DNA from 3 places in the Affinundibacterium danionis genome. Region 2 is predicted to be linked to each of the others. Evidence: predicted binding sites of a transcription regulator. Region 2 holds the regulator's gene; each other region holds the start of a gene.
The links. Region 2 encodes sigma-54, which starts transcription at its own class of promoters, with help from an activator protein. Its sites were predicted from a motif close to TGGCANGNAANCTGCTTT; they were not measured.

Region 1: a site for sigma-54 is predicted at 2,975-2,992, ahead of ACFFJH_RS12215 (TorF family putative porin). Genes of this name have one in related genera too.
Region 3: a site for sigma-54 is predicted at 3,769-3,786, ahead of exaC (acetaldehyde dehydrogenase ExaC). Genes of this name have one in related genera too.

What each region holds. Positions count from the first base shown of each region.
Region 1 covers NZ_JBHLXJ010000013.1:193,472-200,019, reverse strand. The annotation lists gene ACFFJH_RS12225 (ammonium transporter) at 1-1,553, opposite strand, end outside; gene ACFFJH_RS12220 (P-II family nitrogen regulator) at 1,616-1,954, opposite strand; gene ACFFJH_RS12215 (TorF family putative porin) at 2,052-2,834, opposite strand; gene ACFFJH_RS12210 (accessory factor UbiK family protein) at 3,383-3,625, shown strand; gene ACFFJH_RS12205 (YifB family Mg chelatase-like AAA ATPase) at 3,672-5,198, shown strand; gene ACFFJH_RS12200 (methyl-accepting chemotaxis protein) at 5,564-6,548, shown strand, end outside.
Region 2 covers NZ_JBHLXJ010000003.1:26,733-33,280, forward strand. The annotation lists gene lptA (lipopolysaccharide transport periplasmic protein LptA) at 1-425, shown strand, start outside; gene lptB (LPS export ABC transporter ATP-binding protein) at 422-1,168, shown strand; gene ACFFJH_RS02845 (RNA polymerase factor sigma-54) at 1,183-2,667, shown strand; gene hpf (ribosome hibernation-promoting factor, HPF/YfiA family) at 2,795-3,148, shown strand; gene ACFFJH_RS02855 (enoyl-CoA hydratase/isomerase family protein) at 3,322-4,413, shown strand; gene ACFFJH_RS02860 (DUF4197 domain-containing protein) at 4,521-5,213, opposite strand; gene ACFFJH_RS02865 (deoxyguanosinetriphosphate triphosphohydrolase) at 5,325-6,476, opposite strand; gene aroKB (bifunctional shikimate kinase/3-dehydroquinate synthase AroKB) at 6,504-6,548, opposite strand, start outside.
Region 3 covers NZ_JBHLXJ010000007.1:35,781-42,328, reverse strand. The annotation lists gene ACFFJH_RS05950 (SDR family NAD(P)-dependent oxidoreductase) at 1-437, shown strand, start outside; gene ACFFJH_RS05945 (hypothetical protein) at 1,000-1,281, shown strand; gene ACFFJH_RS05940 (sigma-54-dependent Fis family transcriptional regulator) at 1,430-3,430, opposite strand; gene exaC (acetaldehyde dehydrogenase ExaC) at 3,895-5,415, shown strand; gene ACFFJH_RS05930 (DUF779 domain-containing protein) at 5,544-5,921, shown strand; gene ACFFJH_RS05925 (putative bifunctional diguanylate cyclase/phosphodiesterase) at 5,866-6,548, opposite strand, start outside.

The DNA.
Region 1 (6,548 bases), on a different contig from region 2:
TCCAAGCCTTCACGTTCTTCATCTTCAGGAACACGCAAGCCTATAACCAAATCAACTAATTTATAAGCGATAACAGAAACGATGGCGGACCACAGAATCGTTACGCCAACCGCTGTGGCTTGAGTTGTTACTTGACCCGCAATGCTATAGGCATCAGCCGACATCTTATTAGTCACATAGTCAAAAATACCTTGACCGCCTAAGGATGGTGAAGCAAAAACGCCTGTCAACAAGGCACCCAAAATACCGCCAACGCCATGCACACCAAATACGTCCAGCGAATCATCAGCACCCAGCATACGTTTCAAACCATTGACACCCCATAAGCAGACGATACCGGAAGCCAGACCAATGACTAAAGCACCCATAGGTCCGACAAAACCGCAAGCCGGTGTGATTGCAACTAAGCCAGCCACCGCACCCGAAGCGCCACCTAACATAGAAGGCTTACCCTTAGTCATCCATTCACCGAAAACCCATGAAACGGTGGCGGCAGCAGTCGCTAACAAAGTATTGATAAACGCCAAGGCCGCAATATCATTCGCTTCATACGCGGAGCCTGCATTGAAACCAAACCAACCCACCCACAACAAAGACGCACCGATCATGGTCATTGTCAACGAATGAGGCGCCATTGCTTCTTTACCATAACCAACCCGCTTACCAATCATGAATGCACCCACCAAACCAGCAACCGCCGCATTGATATGAACCACCGTACCACCTGCGAAATCGAGTGCACCCATTTGGAACAAGAAGCCCGCTTTGGCGGTTTCTGTCGCTAAAGTCGCGGCGTCTTTAATCGCGTCGGGGCCAGTCCAGAACCACACCATATGAGCGATAGGCAAATAGCTGAAAGTGAACCAAATGACGACGAAAGCTAATACCGCTTTGAACTTAGCGCGCTCGGCAAAAGCACCAATGATCAAGCCGCAAGTAATCGCCGCAAAAGTCGCCTGGAACGCGACAAATACAAACTCCGGAATCACCACCCCTTTGCTAAAAGTAGCCGCTGTAGTGAAACTTGCTTGTACTGGGTCCCAAATACCTTGTAAAAGAACTCTGTCAAATTTCCCGATGAAACGAGAACCTTCTGTGAACGCCAATGAATAACCATAAACGCACCACAACACGACAATTACCGCAAAAATCATGAACACTTGCAGCAACACAGAGAGCATGTTTTTTGAGCGTACTAAACCACCATAAAACAAGGCTAAACCAGGAATCGACATCATAGTCACCAAAACCGTGGCGACTAATAACCAAGCGGTATCACCTTTATTCGCAGTCGGTGCTGGCGCTGGTGCTGATACTTGTGCTGGTACTGCGGCAGGAGCTGCTGCCGGTACTGATGCAGACACTGAAGCAGATGCTGCGTCCGCGCTAGCTGGCATCGATGCCGGCAGTGAAGCTGACACTGATGCAGACGCACTTACGGCCGCGACAGCACTGGCCGACGCTACGGCTTGCTCTTCGGCAAAGGCTAAACTGCTTTGCCCTATCGCTAGCGCACACACGGTGGCAGCGAGGATTTTAAATAGTTTATTCATTTTAGGTCTCGTTGGTTCGATAAGTTCAATTCGTTCGAAAGATTCGACTAGGCTGATCTTGATTAAAGCGCCTCGTTGCCTGTTTCACCGGTACGAATCCGTACCACTTGTTCCAGTGAATAGACAAAAATTTTGCCGTCGCCAATTTTTCCGGTACGGGCAGCGTTCTCAATAGCTTCTAAAGCACGCTCAACAATATTGTCTTCAACCGCAGCTTCAATTTTGGTCTTAGGCAAAAAATCGACGACATATTCCGCGCCACGATATAACTCGGTATGACCTTTTTGACGGCCAAAGCCTTTCACTTCCGTAACGGTAATACCTTGCACGCCAATTTCTGAAAGCGCCTCGCGAACTTCGTCCAACTTAAATGGTTTAATAATGGCAGTAATCAGTTTCATGATGGTCTCAATGATGTATTGAACAAAACATCTGTTGGTTCGATATGGGTTAATTCTTTATGGATTAATTCTTTGCAGAGTCTTACTCGACCAAGAATTAAAAAGTTTTTACCGCAGACACTACCAAGCTGGTTTTGCCGGTAAATTTACCCGCTGGGGTGTAGTACAGCTTTTCGTCAGCGCTGGTACCGATGACGGCTAAGCTGAAATTCACGCCGACCAATTCTTTGGTGACGCCCACTTTCCAATCGTTGTACGAGGAAGCGGTATTGTTTTTAATCGTTTGGCGACCGTAATGCAGATTCAAGGTATAGCCTTCACTCAGGTCGAGATTGGCACCCAAATCTAAGTAGCCGCTATTTTTACTATTAACGAAGCCAAATAAATTCGTGACGGAATGTGAATACTTCGCGTAGAAAGGACCACTGCCAATTTGACCGTAGATTTCAGTGGTATTCGCATCGGCAAAACCAGCGACCTTTTTCAAACCATTGCTTGGATAAACATAGGACAGAACGCCAACGTCATAAGTCACATCTGGCGTAATCTCACCGCGTTTTCCCGCATACAGGTCCATCTCCACTTCACCACTACCGCCCGCATCTTTAGTCCACTTAATGGTTGATAACCAAGTGCCAGCGTAAATGCCATGCGTGTTATTCACATAATCAGCACCACCTTGTAATGCCGGTTTCAAACGCGATTGAGAAATACCACGATAACGATAGTCACTAACTCCGCCTATATTAAAACTGACTTCATGTTCCGGTTTCGCTTCTTGAGCAAACGCTGGTACTGCGACCAAAGCATTCGCCATTGCACTCATCGCTACACCCATTACTGCACTCGCCATTACCTTGCGCGTTAATTTCGTTTTCATGTTGTATCCCCATTGGTGGAAGTTTGATTTAGACTGCATTTACTAATTAACTCTAAAAAAACTGACCGACGCTAAACATTGACTTTTATTTATTTTCTACGCTGGTATCAGCCAGCAAAGTCGCGACTTTTACTTAACTTCTAGCAGAACTCGTGCCAGCTTTATTGCAATGCGTCATAAATCAGCTAAATCAATTTTTCGAATCAAAAGTGGTATGCCCATTCAATCGCAATTCCGCCCCAAGAATGGACGGTGTGAGTAGGATAAATAGAGTGGAAAAAAAGGAGAGAGCGGAAAGGGGAGAAGAGCAAAGCAAAAACAAAACACCAGCTTATGTAGACAAATCCACTTGCCTACACTTAGCACTCACAACAAAAAAGCAATAAAAAAATATACACAATTTGTTTTCATTTATGTTAATTTTATGCTTTCCCTAATAAATCGCGCACTGAAATGGCGCATTCTTTATCGACAGGAACTTTATAATGCACCGCAAATGCGCTTTTGCACTATAAGACCTCATCGATAACTTTAAACAAGGAAAAATTATGGAACCGAATCAATTTTTTAATGATGTACACAACAAAGTTCAGCAAGCACTGGAAAACTCACCCGCCAAAGATATAGAAAAAAATATCAAGGCGATGATGAACCAAGGTTTTGCCAAGCTAGATTTGGTGACCCGCGAAGAATTTGATATTCAAGCCCAAGTTTTGGCAAAAACTCGCGCGAAATTAGAAGCACTAGAAGCACGGGTCGCCGAACTGGAAGCACACTTAAGCAAGTCATAAACGAATCGTAAACAAATAGTAAGCACTCAAACTCTGGGCAAACTACATGGCATTGGCCGTTTTAAAAAGTCGCGCCTTAAATGGAATGGAAGCGCCCGAAGTGACTGTTGAAGTGCATCTGGCAAATGGTTTGCCCGCATTTGCCATCGTCGGCTTACCAGAAACCGAAGTCAAAGAATCGAAAGACCGGGTACGCGCAGCATTACAAAATGCGCGCTTTGATTTTCCCGCTCAGAAAATTACCGTCAATTTGGCGCCCGCAGACTTACCTAAAGAATCAGGACGCTTTGATCTGCCAATCGCTTTAGGAATACTGGCAGCTTCAGGACAAATACCTGATGACACTTTAGATCAATACGAATTCGCCGGTGAATTATCCTTGTCTGGAGAATTGCGACCGATACGCGGTGCGCTAGCCATGACCTATGCAATTTGCCGAGGTAATGGCAAAACATCGGAAAACGCGCGAGCATTTATGCTGCCCAAAGCCAATGCGAATGAAGCCGCCTTAGTAAGTGATGCGCGTATTTATCCCGCCGAATCATTGTTACAGGTGTGCGCCCACTTCGCAGGTGTTGATTCAGAATCCAAGATCAGCATGCATCGAAGTCAAGTACAAAGCGAAGCGCCAAGCTATCCGGATTTCAGCGATGTCAAAGGTCAATTGCAAGTAAAACGCGCGCTGGAAGTCGCTGCCGCTGGCAATCACAGTGTCTTGTTAATGGGCCCACCGGGCACCGGCAAATCGATGTTAGCTAGTCGTTTCCCAGGCATTTTGCCAGGCATGACCGAGCAACAAGCCTTGGAATCTGCCGCTGTACAATCACTTAGTAGCGGTTTTACTTTGAACAAATGGAAGCAACGTCCTTATCGTTCGCCTCACCATACGGCATCTGCCGTTGCACTAGTAGGAGGTGGAAGTACACCACGCCCCGGTGAAATCTCATTGGCGCATCATGGCGTATTATTTCTCGATGAATTGCCCGAATTCGACCGCAAAGTCTTAGAGGTATTACGCGAGCCATTGGAATCAGGTCATATTCATATCTCACGCGCAGCAAAACAAGCGGACTTCCCCGCACGCTTTCAATTAATTGCAGCCATGAATCCCTGCCCATGTGGCTATCTGGGTCATTTCAATAATAAATGCCGGTGTACACCGGATGCGGTAAGCCGCTATCAAGGAAAAATCTCAGGTCCCTTATTAGATCGCATTGACATGCAAATTCAAGTGCCAGCCCTAGCCCATGCCGATCTATTGCGTCAAAGCGACAGCGAATCCAGCCAAGCAATTCAAGAACGGGTAGAGCGTGCGTTTGAACGCCAGATCGCACGCCAAAATAAAGCAAATAATTTGCTTAGCACCAAAGAAATCGATCAACTCTGTGAAACCGATGCCGCGGCCAGCCAGCTATTGCAAAACGCAATGTTAAAACTCAATTGGTCGGCACGCGCTTATCACCGGGTGCTAAAAGTGGCACGCACTATAGCCGATTTGGCAAATACCAGAGAAATCCGACAAGCCCATGTGGCGGAAGCGATACAGTATCGCCGCGCATTGCGCGAACCTTAATCTACACTAACAAGACTTTCGCAATTTCTAAAAGTTTGGCTTACACTGTTACTTAACAGTAAGTTCATTCTTAAACAAAAACGTGCTTTTCAAATCACTTACTGTCTTCCTGACACCTAGGTTTGCGGGATATCTCGCGATCATAAAAAATCAAAAAGTCAGGTTCATGAATTGTATTTTCAAAATCTCATTTTCAAAATTTCTATCCGAGTTCTTACCAAGTTCTAACTGAGTTTTAACTACGTTTTAGGTCGAGCTTCATGGTCAAGTTTTATAGTTAAGTTTCACATATCAGGTATAAGGCTAATGCCGGAAGGCAACTCTGTCTCCCGCGATTTTTTTACCACTTAAGTCGAGGTTTTTTGATGAGCATCAAACGCAGAATTTGGGCGCTGCCCATTATCGCTACGGTCATTTTTGGTGTAGGTATCGCAGCCAGCGTGTATTTTTCCACGACCGCAATCAAGTCGATTAAGACTACGGAAAATATCGATTATCCGGTGCTAGACCGATCCAAAAATATTCAAGCCGATGTGCAAGGTATCGTTGACGCCTTAAAACAAGCCGTTGGTGAAGACGACAAAAAAGGCATAGAAGCAGTCAACGAACGTGCCAAAAAAGTCCGTGAAAAATTCAAAAACTTAAGCAGCTTACCGGGTCAACAAGCTTTAGGAGATAGACTCGCCAAAGAGTTTGATGCCTATTTCAGTCCCGCCTTAAGTGTCGCCAAAATCATGCTGGGAATGGATCAAGGCGATCCACAAGCGGCGATCGGGCAAATGCAAACGTCTTTGAAAGTATTAGAAGATGATTTGAAAAAAACCGTCGATTCCGCACAAAAACAATTTACTACTGGCGTGGATAATTCTGGCGACAATGTTCGTAAAGTGCTCTGGACGGTCATCGCCGCGGGTCTGATCGTGATGCTGGTATTGGTCATTGTGTCTTATTTTATTATTCGCACTATCTGGCAGCAACTTGGCGGCGAACCTGAATATGCGCAAGAAATTGCCTCGGCAGTCGCATCCGGTAATTTGACCATGCAAATTGATGTAGAGCGTGGCGATACCACTAGTTTGTTAGCGGCGCTGAGCGAAATGCAAATCCGCCTACAAAATATGGTGCTGGATATCAAAACCTCGGCTGAAACCATCAAAGTCGCCAGTGCAGAAATCGCCAGTGGTAACGCCGATTTGTCCTCACGCACGGAATCACAAGCCAGCAGTCTGGAAGAAACTTCCAGCTCGATGGAAACGATGACCGAGACCGTCAAACAAAATGCCGACAATGCACGTCAAGCCAACAAGATGGTTGAGACGGCTTCCGAAGTTGCGGTAAAAGGTGGTGCCG
Region 2 (6,548 bases):
CCAAAACTTTAGCGGGGAATGTCGAATTGACGCGTGGGACTTTGTTGATTAAAGCAGAGAACGCAGTAGAAACCGAAACTAGCGATGGCGGCATGGTCACGCTGTCTGGCAAACCCGGTAGCCAGGTATTTTTCCGTCAAAAACGTGATGGTGGCCCCGACTTATGGATAGAAGGCTCCGCAGATCGCGTTGAATATGACAAGAAAACAGAAGTCGTGAAATTTATTGCCAAAGCCAATGTGCGTTATTTGAGTCAACAAAAAATGACGCAAGAACAAAATGGTGAATTTTTGTCGTATGACAGTATTAACGATGTTTTTACTGCGACTAATTCAACCTCAGGCAAACGTGTTCCCGGTGGCGGTCGCGTGACGATTACTTCAGAACCTAAGCAAGCTAAGACAGAAGCTAAACAAGAAAAATGATATCCAGCACTCTCGCAATTCAAGGTCTGCAAAAACGCTATGGCATGCGCCAGGTAGTTCGTGACGTCTCGCTACAAGTTAAAAGTGGTGAAGTCGTCGGATTGCTAGGCCCAAACGGTGCCGGCAAAACCACGTCCTTCTATATGATCGTTGGTTTGGTGCCCTCCGATGCCGGAAAAATTGATGTCGATGGCACTGACATTTCGCATTTACCGATTCATCAAAGAGCACGTTTAGGCTTGTCTTATTTACCGCAAGAAGCATCGGTGTTCCGCAAACTGTCTGTAGAAGACAATGTGCGTGCCGTGCTCGAACTGCAGCGCGATGAAGAGGGTAAGGCACTGTCTAAAGCCGCGATCAAGCAACGTCTCGACACGCTACTAGAAGAATTGCAAATTGATGGCCTACGCGAGAATCCTGCTCGTGCCTTATCGGGTGGCGAACGTCGCCGGGTGGAGATTGCGCGTGCTTTGGCAACCAATCCACGCTTCGTTTTACTCGATGAACCGTTCGCTGGTGTAGACCCGATTGCCGTGATTGAAATTCAGCGTATCGTGCGTTTTCTGAAGGAGCGCAATATCGGCGTGTTGATCACCGATCACAATGTGCGAGAAACACTCGGCATTTGTGATCATGCATACATTATCAATCAAGGCTCGGTATTGGCGAGCGGACGCCCCGATGAAATCATCACCAATGAGACTGTGCGCCGAGTCTACTTGGGTGAACATTTCCGCATGTAAGCGACGAACTCATCATGAAGCAGAGCTTACAGCTACGTACCTCGCAACATTTGGCTTTGACGCCACAATTGCAGCAATCCATACGATTACTGCAATTATCGACCTTAGAATTACATCAAGAGTTAGAGGTATTACTGACTGAAAATCCATTGTTAGAACGCGTCGATGATGCTTTGGACAATGCTGTGCGTTTGCTGGCGGATGGCTGCATTAATAATGCCACTCAGCAAAATGAAAAAGAATTCCAAAGCGCAGAAAAAACACCCGACACGAGTAGCAACGAGACAGTTAACGAGACAGCCCCAGATGCCGATGCAGGGCCAGTTAACAATGATGACTGGAGCTTCGACGATGCGCCTAGTAATGGCTCTAAATCTAACAACGATGAAGAAGATGGTCGCCCGCAATTAGAAGCCGCGCAGACCACTTTAAGAGAACATCTGTTAGAGCAAATGCGTCTGAACATCAGGGAGCCGCGTGATCGTGCCTTGATAGAATTAATCATCGACGCTATCGATGAAAATGGCTATTTGTGCGAGAGCTTGGACGAAATTTACGAGAGTCTTCCAATTGACCTTTGTGTCGAATTAGAAGAACTACAGTTCGCCCTAACTATGCTGCAAAGCTTCGAGCCTGAAGGCGTCGGAGCGCGCAATACAGCGGAATGTTTGGCCTTACAAATCAAACGTTTTCCTAAAATTCCTTTTGTGACACGCCGCTTGGCGCTACAAATTGTCGAGCAATATTTACCTTTATTCGCGCAACGAGATTTCACCAAATTACGCAAATTTTTGCAATGCGATGATGAAGATTTACGCGAAGCGCAAGTGGTCATTCGTCAATGTAACCCCAAACCGGGTTTGGCATTTGCGATAGCGAAATCAGACTATGTGGTGCCGGATGTTGTGGTCAAGAAAATCGGCGACGAATGGCAGGTGATGTTAAACCGTGATGTCATGCCGCGTCTGCGGATTAATCAGATGTACGCGAGTTTAATGAAGCAACAACGCGGAGATCCTTGTCTCAACCCACAACTGCAAGAAGCGCGTTGGCTGATCAAGAATATGCGTCAACGTTTTGATACGATTTTGCGCGTTGCACAAGCCATAGTGGAAAGGCAATATAATTTTTTCACGCACGGCGCAGTCGCGATGAGACCCCTTGTTTTGCGCGAAATAGCTGATACACTGGGATTACACGAGAGCACTATTTCGCGTGTAACAACTCAGAAATTTATGCTGACACCCCATGGTATGTTTGAGTTGAAATATTTTTTCGGCAGTCACGTCGCAACGGAAACGGGTGGTGAAGCATCTTCTACTGCGATACGTGCGCTGATCAAACAATTAATAGGAGAAGAAGACCAGAAAAAACCCCTCTCGGACAGTAAGATCGCCGACATATTGGGAGAACAAGGCATGGTCATCGCGCGCCGCACAGTGGCGAAGTACCGCGAAGCTCTGAAAATTCCCCCAGTGAGTCTAAGAAAATCTTTATAAACCAGTTCTTGAAATATTGTTTTCTATCGTTATATATGATTTAGCTCAAAACAAATTTCTGCCAATGAGCGATCGTAGTAACGGCAGTATAGAAACAAATGAAGCAATATCACCATAGGAGCGTAGTATGAATCTCACCATCAGTGGACACCACGTCGAAGTTACTCCTGCAATTCGTGAATATGTACAAAACAAGCTAGAGCGGGTAAGACGACACTTCGATCAAGTCATTGATATCGCCGTTATCCTGACGGTTGATAAGCTCCGAGAAAAGGACAAACGCCACAAAGCGGACATTAATTTACATCTCAGCGGCAAAGATATTCATGTAGAAAGTCTGGCGCACGATTTATATGCCGCCATTGACACCTTAATCGACAAACTTGATCGTCAGGTCATCAAACACAAGGATAAAATTCAAGACCATCAACATGATGCGATCAAACATATCCCTGATCCGGCCTCTACACAATTAGATTAATTCAGAATCCCGATTCATCAATTTGATGATCCCTAGGACGCTTTTTAGCGTCCTTTTTTACGTCTTAAAACTGGCAGACATCGGAAATTTCAACTTAAAAGACTGTCGGTCTTTTTCATCTTTTACTTTATGCCCTAAGGTAAAATTCAGCATCACTATTTTTGGCAAATAAAATGAGCTCTCACGTCATCACCGAAATCCGTAATCATGTTGGCATCATTACTTTAGATCGTCCTAAAGCACTAAACTCCCTGTCCTTAGACATGGTGCGTGTGCTCACCGCCACTTTGCGCGCTTGGCATAACGATCCTAATATTCGTGCTGTATTCATACACAGCAGTAGCGAAAAAGCTTTTTGTGCGGGCGGAGACATCCGCTTTTTCTACGATGTAGGCACACTGACACCTAAGGGTGACAGCGCTTTGTTAGAAGATTTTTTCACGGAAGAATATGCGCTCAATCATTTGATTCACTTTTACCCAAAACCTTATATCGCTCTGATGAATGGTGTCGTGATGGGCGGCGGTATGGGTATCGCGCAGTCTGGTGTTGCCAGTCGTTTGCGCATCGTCACAGAGCGTACGAAAATGGCGATGCCGGAAGTGAATATTGGCTTATTTCCTGACGTGGGCGGTGGTTACTTCCTAAATCAAACGTCAGGCGAAATCGGTAGCTATTTAGGTCTCACGGGAGAAATTATTCAGGCAGCTGATGCCATCTATGCTAACTTAGCAGATGTCTATATTCCCACCACACAAATTCCGGCTTTAATGGATTTGATTGCACACCACACAGAAGCGGATTTACGGGTAGCGATACGTCAATTTTCAGCGCAATTTGCATCTGATATTTCGCCAGAGCATTCACAGCTGGCACAATACCGAACGACAATAGACCAACATTTTTCTGGCAATAGTCTGCATAACATTTGTGCGTCGCTTGCAGGTGATGACACCGAATTCGCAAAGAAAACCCTAGCCACCATGCATAAACGTTCACCACTATTGATGGCTGTCACTTTAGAGCAATTACGTCGCTGCCAATCAAGATCGGTGGCTGACTGCTTACGTCTGGAGCGTACCATGGTAAGGCATTGTTTCAAGCATGGTGAAGTATTAGAAGGCGTGCGTGCTTTGGTCGTCGATAAAGACAATATGCCAAAGTGGTCACCGGCTACTATTGCTGAAGTGACTGAAGAAATGATATCCGATTTTTTTGTTGAGGTATGGCCAAGCTATGCGCATCCTTTGGCGCATTTACCGTAGGGCACCTCAGCGTAATACCTAATACCGACGACAAAAAGCCGAAAGATATGCGAACATCTTTCGGCTTTTTTTATCGAATCTCGAATATCTAGTAATTGCGTAGCAGCTTATTTCAGTAAGCCAAACACCTTACCGATAATCTTACTACCCGCAGCCAAAGGATCTTGGCGTATGGCTTTTTCCTCCTCTGCAATCATCGTGTAGAGCGCATCCACTGCTCGGTTGCTGACGTAAGATTCGACCGTCGCTTCTTTCTCAGGTACTGCACCTAACTTTTGTGCTTTGCCCATCACGGCGTTGTACTTGGTTGAGAGTCCAACTTTATCGGTGACGCCTTTGACTAAAGGCAAGAATTTTGCGCTTAAAGATACCGATGTTTTTTCACGGAAAAAATTGGTGACCGAAGTATCACCGCCACTCAAAATATTTTTTGCGTCCGTTACCGACATGCTTTTTACCGCATCCATCAATAGTGGTTTTGCCATCGGCACCGCTGACTCTGCCGCTCGATTCATGGCAACGACGAGTTCATCTAGCTGCTTACTTTGTCCGCTCAATTTCAACAAAGGGCGTGCTTTTTCTAACATTGACGGCAGCGGGATTTTTACTTTGTCGTTACCTAAAAATCCGTCGGCGACACCGAGCTTTTGTAGCGCAGCGTTTGCGCCCGTTTCTAGCGCAGCCTTTAAACCCGCATTCGCATCTTGGTTGCTAAGCTTACTCAAATCGGCAGCATGCGCTTGAAAACTTGCACAGGCCACGACGATCACGCTAGCGCTGTGTTTTACCCATGGTTTCATTTTATGTCCTTACGGTTAATTCAATTCGAATTAAATGCGAATCAAATACGAGTCAAATGCACTTTAGCACTTCTTCAAGAAATTCTAGGTGCTACGTACCACTATCAGTTCTCAAACTTCTTCTATCAAGAATAAGCGCTTGTGCTCACGAATCGCAAAACGATCCGTCATTCCCGCGATATAGTCGGCGATACGACGTGCTTGTAACAAGCGCGATTGTTCACTATCTAACGAGGCTTGCACTCGATAGTCAGGTGGCACCAAATTAGCCTGCGCCATCATCACTTCAAATAATTCACGCACAGTATTCTTGGCTTTATGACTCATGCGATTCACCAGATAATGCCGGTACAAATGCTCGTATAAAAATTGCTTCAATGATTTCGCATCTTGGTAGGTCGCATCTGAGAATGCCATCATAGCGGGCAAGGTGCGCACATCATTAATCGACTTGGGCGCTGCGTCGCGTATCCTTTGCTGCGCTGTCTGGGTCAGGTCACTAATCAGCATATTAATCATGCGCCGTATCGTCTCGGAAATCGCGCGCCGACCACTGATACCCGGATAAGTATCATCCACTTCGCGGCGAAAACGTGCATAGAAATCCACTTCCATTAACTGTGCTTCGGTCAACAAGCCAGAACGCAGCCCATCGTCAATATCGTGATTATTGTAGGCAATTTCATCCGCCAAATTCGTGAGTTGCGCTTCTAAGCTAGGTTGCGTTTTATTAATAAAGCGCAGGCCCAATTCACCCAAGGCCTTGGCGTTATTTATTGAGCAGTGTTTAAGTATGCCTTCACGCGCTTCGAATGTTAAATTCAAACCTTCAAAGCTGGCATAGCGCTCTTCAAGAGTATCAACGACGCGCAGGCTCTGTAGATTATGTTCAAAGCCACCATAGTCTCTCATGCAGGCATTCAAAGCGTCTTGTCCAGCATGACCAAAAGGTGTGTGACCGAGATCATGGGCTAAAGAGATCGCTTCCACTAAGTCTTCGTTCAAACGTAAATTTCTGGCGATAGAACGTGCGATTTGGGCGACTTCAATACTATGTGTGAGACGAGTACGAAACAAGTCGCCTTCATGATTCACAAAGACCTGAGTTTTATATTCTAGGCGACGAAACGCTGCGCTATGGATGATACGATCTCTGTCGCGTTGAAATTCGGAGCGGGTACCGGGACTAGGTTCTACGAAACGCCGCCCCTTAGTTTGCGCGGATTGTGCAGCATAAGGGGCTAGATGCGTATCGGTGAACATACTGTCCTCGGTGATTTTATGCAGACATCAGGTAGGCAAAATACAAGCATTCAATGTCGCCAACAAAGTGGC
Region 3 (6,548 bases), on a different contig from region 2:
CTCATATCGTCAACACCGCATCGCTCGCTGGCTTAATCGCAGAACCCGCGCTAGCTGCCTACAATGTGAGTAAATTCGGCGTCGTCGCTTTGAGTGAGAGTTTGTATCACGATCTAACTTTACGTAAATCAAAAATCGGTGTGTCAGTGCTTTGCCCAAGCTGGGTCAAAACTCGCATCACGGACTCAGAGCGTCATCGCGATCAGGCCGACCGCAGTAAGCTAGAGCAATTAGAAACCATCAGCCTGAAAACCGGTGCAGCAATCACCAAGGCAGTGGAAGCAGGGATCGCTCCTGAGCAAGTTGCACAGGCAGTGATATCGGCGGTAAAACAAAAACAGTTCTACATTCTGACTCATCCAGAATCAAAAGCAGCGGTACACATCCGTAGCGAAGATATATTGCAGGGTCGCTCCCCCAGTCTCTTACCCATCTAAGACCACTCACAATCCACCGACGCCTAGTCGGCACGCATCACTATGCGTGCTTAGATCAAGCCAGTCATAAGTTCAACGATGCGCAAATACCACTTTAGGTTTCCGTGGTTTTTTGCGCATATCAAAATCACGTGACAATTTTTCACATTTGCTTTTACCGAAATCTCCTACAATGGTGTATATGACCATTTTGACCTGATCCAGAGAGAGATGGCTAGATAGGCACTAAGGTAGCAGAATATATCTATGCCAAAGGCTCTGTCGGTTCAAATAGACATAATAATTTACCTTGCATTATTAGCGTTACTTGAATACATTGAAGTAAGCAAAATCACAAGTCGAAGATGTATCAATCCGTGCTAATAGGCCATTTAAGTTTTGCCTTAAAGTACGAGTTACTGGGTGCTTTCTAAATCAATGATATCAGCCTTACAGACTTAGTTCAGCCTCAGTTGCAAACCTAGTTGAAAAACCAGTTGTACCCTAAGTTTCAAGCCTTAAAACCTGGTCAGAAGTCAAAGTTTTTTTATTTCAATCATTTAAATCGGAGACATCATATTCCATGGCTAATATCCTCGACATTCCAACGTCCGAAGAGTTTCAATACGATCCAAATAACTTGCTTGATACTTTGATCAAAACTCTAGGCATTAAAAACGACGCGGCACTCTCTCGTGCTTTAGAAGTGGCGCCGCCAGTGATCAGTAAAATACGTCACAAAATTCTGCCCGTCGGTCCTTCATTACTGATTCGTATGCACGAAGAATCAGGCATCAGCATTAAAGAAATCCGTAACTTGATGGGTGATCGCAGATCAAAGTTCCGTATGCCGGATCAAATATAGAACTGAACTAAGTTTCATTCATCATTGCATCAAGATCAAAAAGAAAGCGTCAACGGTAAATACCAGTTGACGCTTTTTTTATCTATTAACTCAACACATCACTCACTCTGCTTAGCAATGTACATAGCGCAATTCGTTCACTATTCGTTCACGATTGGGTCATACGCTGACTACGTATTTTGCGATACAAGGTTTGACGACTAATACCCAAATCACGCGCAGCGGCTGACACATTACCGTTTGCATTTTGCAAGGCCATTAAGATTAACTGATGCGCACTCTGCCGCAAATTGCTTACTGGCATTTTTTCGGTCTCAGTGTCAGCATCGATATCTGCTCGACTCGCCATGGTGGCAATTGAAATTAGATTGTCATTGACTCCCGTTAATAGTGCTAACTCTTGGGCGAGTTCATCCCCCAAATGTTCCCAACTAATTTCAGATTGGTACTCATCCATCAAAGCCACGGCCGCACGCAGTACATGACTGAGTTGCCGCACATTTCCTGGCCAATGATAACGACACATGGCACTCAATAAATCTGGGGCAATGCTAATAATATCGCTCTGCTGCTGTCTCAATTCACTTAACAGATTCAAACATAGCTCAACAAAATCAGTGCGTTCACGCAAAGCGGGCAAACTCAAATGCAGGCCATTAATACGATAATACAAATCTGCCCGAAAACGCCCTTGCTCTATATTGCTTTGTAGATTTTGGTGGGTCGCGCAAATCAAATTAAAATCCACCGCTATCGCCGCACTACTGCCCAAAGGCGTGACGACTCTCTCCTGTAAAACCCGCAATAACCGAGTCTGCAAAGACAAAGGCATGTCGCCGATTTCGTCTAGAAACAAAGTGCCGCCATGCGCCTCGCGCAAGCGACCCAGCGCTCCTTGTCGCAATGCGCCGGTGAATGCACCCGCGACATATCCGAATAATTCAGCCTCAATCAAATGCTCAGGAATCGCCGCGCAATTCACCGCGACAAAGGGCTTGTCACGACGGCTTGAGGCCTGATGTACAGAGCGAGCGAATACTTCTTTTCCTACACCCGATTCACCGGTGACTAATAAGGGAATCGCTTTATCAATCAACTTACGCGCCTTTTGATCCGCCGCAAACCAACGACGATCGATCTGTGATGAAGTGTGTAATGAATCAAGCTCAGTTTGCGTACTAATCGTCACTGCCTGACGAACTCTATTTTGACTATGCATTTGCATAAACAAACGACGACCGTCCCGACAAGACAAGACTTGAGGAATACCAACTGGATGCGCATAGCCTGCCGAACGTGTAGAAAGCGTTAATAAAGTTTCAAAATCCTGATCAAACAATTGCGCCCACGAGCTTGCCCCAAGATCGGCATAACGTAGTTTCAATAGACTTAAACCACATCGATTCGCACCCAGTAAAAAACCATCTTCAGAAAATGCCAATACGGCCTGAGCGACCGATCCTAAACCTTCTGCCCGAGCATGCAACCGCACGATAATTTGATGCTGGGATGAGCTTAGCACCATACTGTTTTCTATCATCTGGGCTGCGGTCGAGACTAATCCCAATGTATGGGGATGGCGACTGCGGTGATCACCCGAAATATCCAGTATGCCCATCAACTTACCTTGCGCGGACAAAATCGGCGCTGCGGCACAAGTCAAAAATTCATTGTGCTCTAAATAGTGTTCGGCACCGTTGATTTCTATTTCACTGGCATCCGCGAGAGCCGTTCCGATAGCATTGGTACCACGCTGATTTTCAGCCCAACTTGCGCCACACTTGAGCGCGACACGATCCGCCTTACTTAGAAAATCCAGATCACCCAAGGTATGCATTAAAACACCTTGAGCATCGGCCAGTATCACCATGCTATGACTGTGCCTAAGTTGGCCAAACAGGTATTCAATCACAGGCTCGGAATGACTGATTAATTCGTGGTTGACATCACGAACATAATCCAGATTACGCGCACTTAAATTATCAACACTATCGACTGCACCTACCGGTGAAAGTCCAGCAGACAAGCTTCGTTGCCAAGACTGAGCAACACGCAAATCAATAGCAGATTCTGGATAAATACCGCGCTCTACAAACTGTAAGCGCGCTTGTTTCAAGTGCGGTGCGGGAAGGATCGCGTGATGGCGCATGAACTGGTCTCCGTGAGCGATATAGGTCGCTTTTCTTTGTTTGGTTTCTTCATAGGCTACACGCAAATTGGTACTAGCGCACAACGCAACACCAAACTATTACCTGTCTCAAAATGTTACAGCTGTCACGTTACAGCGCGGACAACTGACAAACATAGTAGCAGGATTGCGCCTCATCGATACCAGCACAGAAGAGAATTTCTACTGTCCTAAAACAATAAGTCTGCGAAAAATCAATAAAAAAGCAAACCATTTTTTTACAAAATTGAGCAAAGAAAACACCCTAGCTAGGAGGTTGCAATGCAGCATAGTGAATCTCCCAAAAAACCAAATACAACTGGCATGGCATTTGCAATCAGTCATGGGAACAAGTCTGGGTTGACCATCGCTGTGACACATCTCAGCTTGCTAATAAGTTTATCGATAAGACAACCACAACTAAACCACCACCCAAGGAGACCAACTTGATTTACTCAGCCCCAGGCACTGCAGGTGCGCTCATTCAATACCAATCTCACTACAACAATTTTATCGGCGGTAAATGGACTGCTCCGGTCAAGGCGCAGTACTTTGATGTAATTACACCCATTAGCGGCAAAGTGTATACACAAGCGGCACGTTCAACTGCGGAAGACATAGAGCTAGCGCTTGATGCAGCGCATGCAGCAGCCGATGCTTGGGGCAAAACCTCTCCGACTGAACGCGCCAATATTTTGAATAAAATTGCCGATCGCATAGAAGCCAATCTCGAATTACTAGCCTACGCAGAGACGGTCGATAATGGCAAAGCCATACGCGAAACCTTGAATGCCGACATCCCACTGACGGTCGATCACTTCCGTTATTTTGCTGGTTGCATTCGCGCCCAAGAAGGTTCTTTGTCCGAACTCGATGAAACCACAGTGGCCTATCATTACCATGAACCTTTAGGCGTAGTTGGGCAAATCATTCCATGGAATTTCCCGATTTTGATGGCGGCATGGAAGCTTGCCCCAGCGCTAGCTGCAGGCAATTGTGTGGTCTTAAAACCCGCTGAATCCACTCCAATTTCGCTATTAATTTTGACTGAACTTATCGCCGACTTACTGCCAGCGGGCGTATTAAATATCGTCAACGGTTATGGTCGCGAAGCAGGTATGCCTTTAGCCAATAGCAAGCGCATCGCAAAAATTGCATTCACTGGTTCCACCTCAACTGGTCGCGTTATTGCGCAAGCGGCAGCGAACAATCTCATTCCCGCTACCTTAGAACTAGGAGGTAAGTCGCCCAATATCTTCTTTGCTGACATCATGGATAAAGATGATGCTTTCCTTGATAAAGCGATAGAAGGCTTGGTCTTGTTTGCATTCAATCAGGGCGAAGTTTGTACCTGCCCATCGCGTGCTTTGATACAAGAAAGTATCTACGATAAATTCATGGAACGTGTCATGCAGCGCGTAGCAGCGATCAAGCATGCTAACCCACTGGACACCGACAGCATGATGGGTGCGCAAGCGTCTAAAGAACAATTGACCAAGATCTTGTCCTATCTTGATCTCGGCAAACAAGAAGGTGCAGAAGTACTAATTGGCGGTGCGCAAGCGCACTTAGGTGGCGATTTGGAAGGTGGCTATTATGTACAGCCGACCATGTTCAAAGGCCATAACAAGATGCGCATCTTCCAAGAAGAAATCTTCGGCCCAGTGTTAGCGATCACCACCTTTAAAGACGAAGCCGAAGCGCTGGAGATTGCCAATGATACCTTGTACGGTTTGGGCGCCGGTGTTTGGAGCCGCAACGGCAATGTCGCCTACCGCATGGGACGCGCCATCAAAGCCGGTCGTGTTTGGACTAATTGCTATCACGCTTACCCTGCTCATGCCGCATTCGGTGGTTACAAAGAGTCCGGCATAGGTCGTGAAAATCACAAAATGATGTTGAATCACTACCAGCAAACTAAAAATCTCTTGGTCAGCTACAGCGAAAATAAATTGGGCTTCTTCTAAGCGAAGGTGTAGCTACGGCTACGATCGTAATCAAAGCCATGGTTTATGATGAGCAAAGAATGGCGCAGTATGGATAGAAATACTGCGCCATTCTTAAATTAATTCATTTCAATTTAGCGCGAGGCATTATGGTAGACCGAGTCATAGCCACTCCTGCGGCTTACGATCTGATTACTCAACTCAAAGCCGAGCACGGCGATATCCTGTTTCATCAATCGGGAGGATGTTGCGACAATAGTGCTGCGAATTGCTATTTACCAAGCGACCTGACTATTGGGCCTTACGATATTAAATTAGGCGAACTGGATGGCGTTCCGTTTTACATCGGCAAGCTGCAATACGATTATTGGAAACATACGCAATTAATTCTCGATGTCATCGAGGGACACGGCGGCACATTTTCATTAGAAGGTGCCAGCGGCAAAGCGTTTCACACGCGTTCTCGCTTATTTACTGAGGAGGAATGGGCTCAGATTGAAGCGCAAGTCCAGCGAGATTTGAATTAGTTTTTGCGTGCAATATCGCTGGCGTTGGCGTTGCCTCAGCTTTTTGATTTCCCAACAAGGAAGCCGCGAGAAAAATATCCGCAGCCTCAACCGTCAAGGGTTTGGCGAACAAATAGCCTTGCAACAGATGACAGCCCAATTTTTTTAATTGTTCAGATTGCTCTTCTGTTTCCACACCTTCAGCCACCACTTCCAAGCCAAGATTTTGCGCGAGGCTAATCGCGGTAGCACAAATTTCCCACGCTTTACCGCCCTTGTCCATGTCCCAGACAAAGCCACGATCCAACTTGAAAGCTTGCACGGGTAACACACGCAGATAAGCTAAAGAAGAATAGCCAGTCCCAAAATCATCAATCGACAAACGCACATCCAATTTACGCAATGCGCCAAGACGTTCAATCGAACGTTCGGGATCTTGCATCAGAACTGATTCGGTAATTTCTAGCTCAATATCACTGCCTGATAATTGATAACGTTGCAAAGCTGCCGATACGGTTTCTTCTAGCTCGGAGACAAGTAATTGTTGGGCTGAGAGATTAATTGCGACTCTAAGTTCGTGATAGCCCATCGCACGCCAACGTGCCAATTGCTCACAGGATTTGTCGATCACCCAAGCACCAATGTGAG